Regions from separate parts of the Sporosarcina sp. NPDC096371 genome, predicted to be linked through region 2. Evidence: riboswitches for the same ligand, from Rfam matches in the RefSeq annotation. Region 2 holds a riboswitch; the other holds the start of a gene.
What was found. A riboswitch is a leader RNA that binds a small molecule or an ion and turns the genes downstream of it on or off. The one in region 2 is predicted to bind S-adenosylmethionine.
Positions count from the first base shown of each region.

Region 1: it holds a riboswitch for S-adenosylmethionine, as region 2 does, so the genes downstream of both, ACIQ0H_RS10065 (methionine ABC transporter ATP-binding protein) here and metH (methionine synthase) in region 2, are expected to answer to the same signal.

Region 1 is NZ_JBIWFE010000003.1:283,917-287,341, reverse strand. Features, by position in the region: gene ACIQ0H_RS10075 (MetQ/NlpA family ABC transporter substrate-binding protein) at 1-39, opposite strand, end outside; gene ACIQ0H_RS10070 (methionine ABC transporter permease) at 58-729, opposite strand; gene ACIQ0H_RS10065 (methionine ABC transporter ATP-binding protein) at 719-1,732, opposite strand; SAM riboswitch class I at 1,858-1,968, opposite strand; gene ACIQ0H_RS10060 (pyridoxal phosphate-dependent aminotransferase) at 2,131-3,294, shown strand.
Region 2 is NZ_JBIWFE010000004.1:217,513-220,937, reverse strand. Features, by position in the region: gene metH (methionine synthase) at 1-1,425, opposite strand, end outside; SAM riboswitch class I at 1,523-1,630, opposite strand; gene ACIQ0H_RS12655 (histidine kinase) at 1,808-1,990, shown strand; gene ACIQ0H_RS12650 (biotin transporter BioY) at 2,126-2,716, shown strand; gene bioB (biotin synthase BioB) at 2,718-3,425, shown strand, end outside.

The sequences.
Region 1 (3,425 bases), on a different contig from region 2:
TAGGGCAATCATCATACAAGTAATCAGTAGTTTTTTCATGATGTCATCTCTCCTCTGTTATCGTTTATCAACTGATTTTGAAATCCAATCTCCTGCAAACTGAATAATTTGTACAAGCACAATTAAAATAAGTACTGTTACAACCATGATTGTTTCGTCATAACGGTAGTAGCCATAACGGATGGCCAAATCTCCCATTCCACCTCCGCCGACAACCCCTGCCATTGCGGAATAGGCAACCAAACTGATGACAGTCAACGTCAGCCCTTGGATAATACTTGACTTTGCTTCCGGTAATAATACGTTGCGGATGATCATCCAAGGACTTGCACCAATTGAAATCGCCGCTTCAATGACACCCTTATCGATTTCTCGAAGTGAAGTCTCCACAATTCGTGCAAAAAATGGAATGGCCGCTGCTGACAAAGATACACTAGCTGCCGTCGGACCAATTGACGTACCGACTAGAAGTGTAGTCAAAGGAATGAGTAACACAAGTAAAATGATATAAGGAATGGACCGGACCATATTGGTGATGAAACCTAGAATCGATTTCACTATAATATTTTCTAGGAACAATCCTTTATCCGTCGCAAATAGTAAAATGCCCAATGGTAACCCAATGATCAACGCAACAACAAGTGAGATCCCCACCATGAAAAGTGTTTCACCAAATGCCTTTGTCATATCTGGCAGTAATTCAATGATTTGTTGTACATCAATTCCCATTGCCGATCACCTCCACTTGTACATGACGAGATGATAGATATGCGATGGCTTGCTCAACAGCCGCCGGTTCTCCCAGCAACTCCATCACAAATATTCCCAGTGGCATTTCTTGAATATACTCAATCGATCCATGCAAGAAATTACCCGTTACGTTGTATTTTTGGATAGTTTCAGAGATAACACTCTCACCTGCGACATTTCCTTTGAACATCAATTTCACAATACGTCCTGTGCAATTTGCTAAAATAGCTGCCGGAACGTCAAAGGACACTACACTGCTGATGAATTCTTTCGTTAGTTCTTCTTGAGGATCCGAAAAAACATCATACACTTGTCCTTCTTCAATCACTTTTCCATTTTGCATAATCGCCATGCGATTACAAATTTCTTTTACCACATGCATCTCATGCGTGATTAACACAATTGTAATCTGTAGCTCCAAATTGATTTTCTTTAATAATCGTAAAATCGACAAAGTCGTATTTGGATCCAAGGCGGATGTTGCTTCATCACAGAGTAAAACGGATGGGTTATTAGCAAGCGCTCGGGCAATTCCAACTCGTTGCTTTTGCCCTCCACTCAATTGTGCAGGATAGACATTTCGTTTATCCGACAAACCGACCATTTCAAGCAACTCTGCTACACGGTCACTAATTCGAGCCTCAGGTGTTTTTGCTGCACGTAATGCGAATGCAATATTTTCATATACCGTCTTTTGGCTAATTAAATAAAAGTGCTGAAAAATCATACCGATTTTCAATCTTGCTTGACGCAAGCTTTTCCCTCTTAACTTCGTCAAATTAACGCCATCTATTAAGATTGTACCTTCCGTAGGCTTTTCCAATAGATTCAAGCAGCGAATCAGCGAACTTTTCCCAGCACCTGAATAACCGACAATGCCGAAAATGTCACCCTTGTTAATCTCGAGCGAAACGTTATCGACACCTCTTACAATCCTATCTTTAGTTTGATAAATCTTCGAGACCTTTTGGATTTGAATCATTGACTTCTCCTCTTTCTATTCAATCAACTACGCTGTGGATTTTTATGTAATTCGGAAAAAATTCTGATCAATATAATAAAAAATACCTCTTTCATAAATGAAAGAAGCACCGAAAATATCGTTTCAGCTTATCTTTCAGAATAACATTCACTCTGTAGGAGTTGGCACCTTCCTCGTTGTATACAAGGGGTTGCTGGACGTCATCGGGCCTATCCCTCGGTCGCTCATGATAAGTTACATATGTAATTGTTTGAAGCTTAAGTTATATAGTAGTCTGAACCAACTAAATTGTCAACACAATAATACAATTGACAACTAGTGCAATATTGCTATTAAGTCAATAACTCCTGTATACTAGCATATAAATAATTGACTACTCAAATGAAAGAGGTAATCCTATGACACTCTCAAATCGGTTGAAAAATTTACCACCACACTTCTTTTCATCACTCGTTCGAAATGTAGAGCAAGCACTTTCGGAAGGACGAGACGTGATTAACTTAGGGCGAGGCAATCCAGACCAACCTACTCCACCCCATATAGTCAAGGCTTTACAGGAAGCCGTTGAAGACCCAGCTACGCATGGCTATTCCCCTTTCAGAGGGATTGCAGAATTCAAACAAGCTGCTGCAGACTTTTACAAACGCGAATTCAATGTCGATATCGACCCTAAAACGGAAGTAGCGGTTCTATTTGGTACAAAGCCTGGATTAGTCGAATTACCCCTTGCTTTGATGAATGAAGGGGAATTACTTTTACTACCGGATCCTGGTTATCCAGATTATTTATCAGGTGTGAGCTTAGCAAATATTAACTACGAAACTATGCCCTTACTCGCAGAAAATAATTATTTTCCGGATTACAGCGCCTTAACTGACGAACAAAAAAAGGCAAAGTTAATGTATTTAAACTACCCAAACAACCCAACAAGTGCCACTGCAACCATTCCGTTTTTTGAAGAAACGATTGCTTTGGCTAAGTCCAATGACATTGCCATTATGCATGACTTTGCTTACGGCGGAATTGGCTTTGACGGCAAAAAACCACTTAGTTTCCTACAGGTAGAGGGTGCTAAAGAGGTCGGAATTGAAATGTACACCTTGTCAAAAACGTATAATATGGCCGGTTGGCGCGTAGGATTCGCGGTCGGTAATGCCGAAATTATTAAAGCCATCGGTACCTTGCAAGATCATTTATTCATCGATATTTTCCCAGCCATTCAACGCGCCGCTGCCGTCGCATTATCAGGCAGTCAAGACTGTGTGGATGAGCTGATTGCTCTATATGAAAGTCGCCGCAACGTTTTAATCACTGAGTGCAATCGAATTGGTTGGAATGTGGTGGCTCCCTCCGCGTCATTTTTCGCGTGGCTACCTGTTCCCACAGGCTATACAAGTGAATCGTTCACAGACCTTCTTTTAAATAAGGCCGATGTAGCCGTTGCGCCAGGTCATGCTTTTGGCGTGCACGGTGAAGGCTATGTACGCGTCGGATTATTAGAAACAGAAGATCGTTTAAAAGAAGCCGTTGCGCGTATTGAAAAGCTCGATTTATTTTCGTAATCAAAAAAACTGGCGGACTGCAAATAGTCCGTCAGTGCTTTCAGTTATACGCATAAGTTTCTTTTGCGAGAATCACTTATCGAAACCCCATTTGTCTCCCTAGGTTTTAGGTAAGTTTTTTACTTCGAAAC
Region 2 (3,425 bases):
AAGTTTACGCTCGCGTGTGACAGCCATTCCGGGTTCGTCGATGGTTCCGACAACGACAGCGGCACCGAATTTTTTCACGAGTGGTAAAACAGCATCATAGCGATCTTCACCGTCTTCTAAGTTGATGGAGTTAATGATGACTTTCCCTTGTGAATACTTCAAAGCTTCTTCAATGACCTTTTCGTCCGTGGAATCAATGACGAGAGGCACTTTGACTTTTTTGACGACTTCTTTCATGAATTTCGTCACATCTTCTAGCTCGTCCCGATCCGGGTTCGCCAGACAAATATCAATGACGTGTGCACCGCCTTTTACTTGTGCGCGTGCAATTTCTGATGCTTCTTCAAATTTGCCATCTACGATAAGCTGTTTGAATTTGCGGGAACCGATAACGTTAGTCCGTTCGCCAATTAATAGAGGGCGCATGGAGTCGTCATATAATAGTGGCTCTATACCAGACACGGCATGCCCATGAACGCTTTCTGGACCTTGTCGTGGTTTTTTATCGGCTACGGCTTCACGGATTGCGCGAATATGTGCAGGCGTTGTTCCGCAACATCCACCTACTACGTTCAACCAGCCTTTGTCTGCAAACCCTTCTAACTTTTTGGAAAGGGATTCAGGTGATTCATGGTAATGACCTTCTTCGTCCGGTAGTCCAGCATTTGGGTAACAACTGACATAACTCGTTGCCAACTCTGAGAGTGAGCGCAGGTGATCCGTCATGAACTCCGGTCCTGTCGCACAGTTCAAGCCGACTGAGAGTGGTTTGATATGTTCGATTGAAATATAGAATGATTCGATACTCTGCCCTGCAAGGGTCGTCCCCATTGGTTCAATTGTTCCGGAAATCATCACGGGCAATTCCTGTCCTGTCTCTTCGAATGCGCGTTTGATGCCTAGTGTTCCGGCTTTGACATTCAGCATATCCTGGCTAGTTTCCATCAAAAGCAAATCGCAACCGCCTTCGATAAGTGCCTTCGCTTGTACATAAAAGTCATGTGTCAAACCGTCAAACGTAGCGCCGCCTGTGACGGATAATGTTTTGGTTGTAGGTCCCATTGCACCGGCAACAAAGCGAGGCCAATCAGATGTGGAAAAGTCTTCGGCACATTCTTTAGCAATTTGTGCTGCACGGAAGTTGATGTCATGTGCCTGATCGCCCAAATCGTAGTCATCGAGGACGATCGGCGTCCCTCCAAAGGTATTTGTTGAAATGATATCGGCACCAGCATCTAAATATTCACGGTGAATCCGGTTAAGGACGTCGGGTCTTGTGATGTTTAAATATTCGTTACAACCATCGTATTCTTCGCCACCGAAGTCTTCAGGAGACAGATTAGCATTTTGCAACATGGTCCCCATCGCACCATCCATAATGAGTATTCTTTTCTGTAGTTGTTCTTCAATAGGATGTTTTGACATAACTAATCACTCTCTTTCTTCGTATCGGTTTAGTAATCTGAAAAAATAAAAAAAGCCTTCATAGAAAGAAGGCTTTACGAGTATACGTATTTGTCCCTTCTCATCTTCAGGATCACAGATGGACCCCACTGGAATTAGCACCAGTCCTTTCGGCAGGTTGCTGAAGCTTCATAGGGCCAGTTCCCTCTGCTTCTCTTGATAAGAATAAATTATGTAGTTGAATTAACTAATAGAGGAGACGGATTGAAATACATCTCTTATTATTGGTTGAATAATTGAAATCATCATAACGTTATAATTGCCTTTCGTCAAGCTGTCCTTTGTAGAATGCTAGAATATGTATGGTAAGATGGGGGGAAATGACAAACAGAAGGTGAATAAGTTGAGAGCTTTTATGTATATTATTCCAATCATGATGATTGTTGGTACGGTTAGCATTATGATGCTAAACAAGAGTCATCAAGACGTGCCGCCCATGTCACGAATCTATATCACGTTAGGTGCGATGGCTGTTGGTGGGTTTCTTGCCTATTTTTTATTTCCAAAAGATGAAGAGAAAAAGTAATGAAATGAAATCGCTAGCGAATGTTGCTAGTGATTTTTTTATTTCAAAATATATAGGTTAACTACTTTGTTATTTAAGTTGACACATAATGAGTTATCTTTTATTCTATTAGAGTTAACATAAGGAGGGTATTCGATGACAACAGCTACAGTGAAAACGAAAAGTGGGATGAGTGCACTAAGTCTTGTCTATTGTGGGATGTTTGCTTCACTGATGATGATTGGGGCAAACATTACGGCCTTTGCACCTTTTCTGGTCGTTGGTAGTGTGCCGATTACATTGCAGACGTTTTTCGCTATCTTAGCAGGACTTATTTTAGGGAGCCGGTTAGGTGCCATTGCGATGACGGTCTATATGTTTATCGGACTTGCTGGAGCACCAGTCTTTGCAAAATTCAGCGGAGGTTTCGGCTCCATCATTAGCCCGACATTTGGATTTATAGTGTCATTCATTTTTGCAGCGTATATCGCGGGGAAGATTGTTGAAAAAAATAATAAGTTACATGGTTATATTATTGCGGCACTCGTTGCGATGGTTGTGAATTATGTTATCGGTACGAATTGGATGTACGCCGCGTATAAGCTGTGGGCTGCGGCGCCGGATGTTTTTACGTACAAAGTGGCGTGGTTATGGATGATACCGCCACTGCCGAAAGATCTATTATTGTCAGTACTCGCAGGGATGTTTGGACACCGTATGTACAAGTTGCTGAAAGTGAGGCGTTGACATGACGAAGTACGATGCTTTAGCAAAACGTGTACTCGAAGGACATATATTGACGGATGGCGAAGCACTTGCCATTTTAAACAGTCCTGATGAGGATTTGCTAGCACTCCTTCACGGAGCTTATACGATTCGGAAACATTACTATGGGAATAAAGTGAAACTCAATATGATCATGAATACGAAATCTGGCTTATGTCCCGAAAACTGCGGGTATTGCGCACAGTCAATCGTTTCGACAGCTCCAATTGAAAAGTATGCCATGATGAAAAAAGAAGAAATCGTGACAGGGGCGGCAAGAGCGGTGGAATTGAATGCAGGAACCTACTGTATTGTGGCGAGCGGTAGGGGCCCACTCAACCGAGAGCTTGAAATTGTGATCGATTCTGTGAAGGAAATCAAGGCGAAACATGAACATATGACTGTTTGTGCTTGCCTTGGACTATTGAAGCCAGAACAGGCATTACGGTTAAAAGAAGCAGGCGTTGACCGCTACAATCACAACATCAACACGTCAGCGGAACATCATGAAAGTATCACGACATCTCATACATATGAGGACCGCGTCAACACGGTCGACCTTGTGAAGCAGTCGGGTATCTCACCATGTTCAGGTGTCATCGTAGGCATGCGTGAAACGAAACAAGATGTCGTTTCAATGGCGCGCAGCTTACATGCAATGGATGCTGATTCGATTCCCGTTAACTTTCTA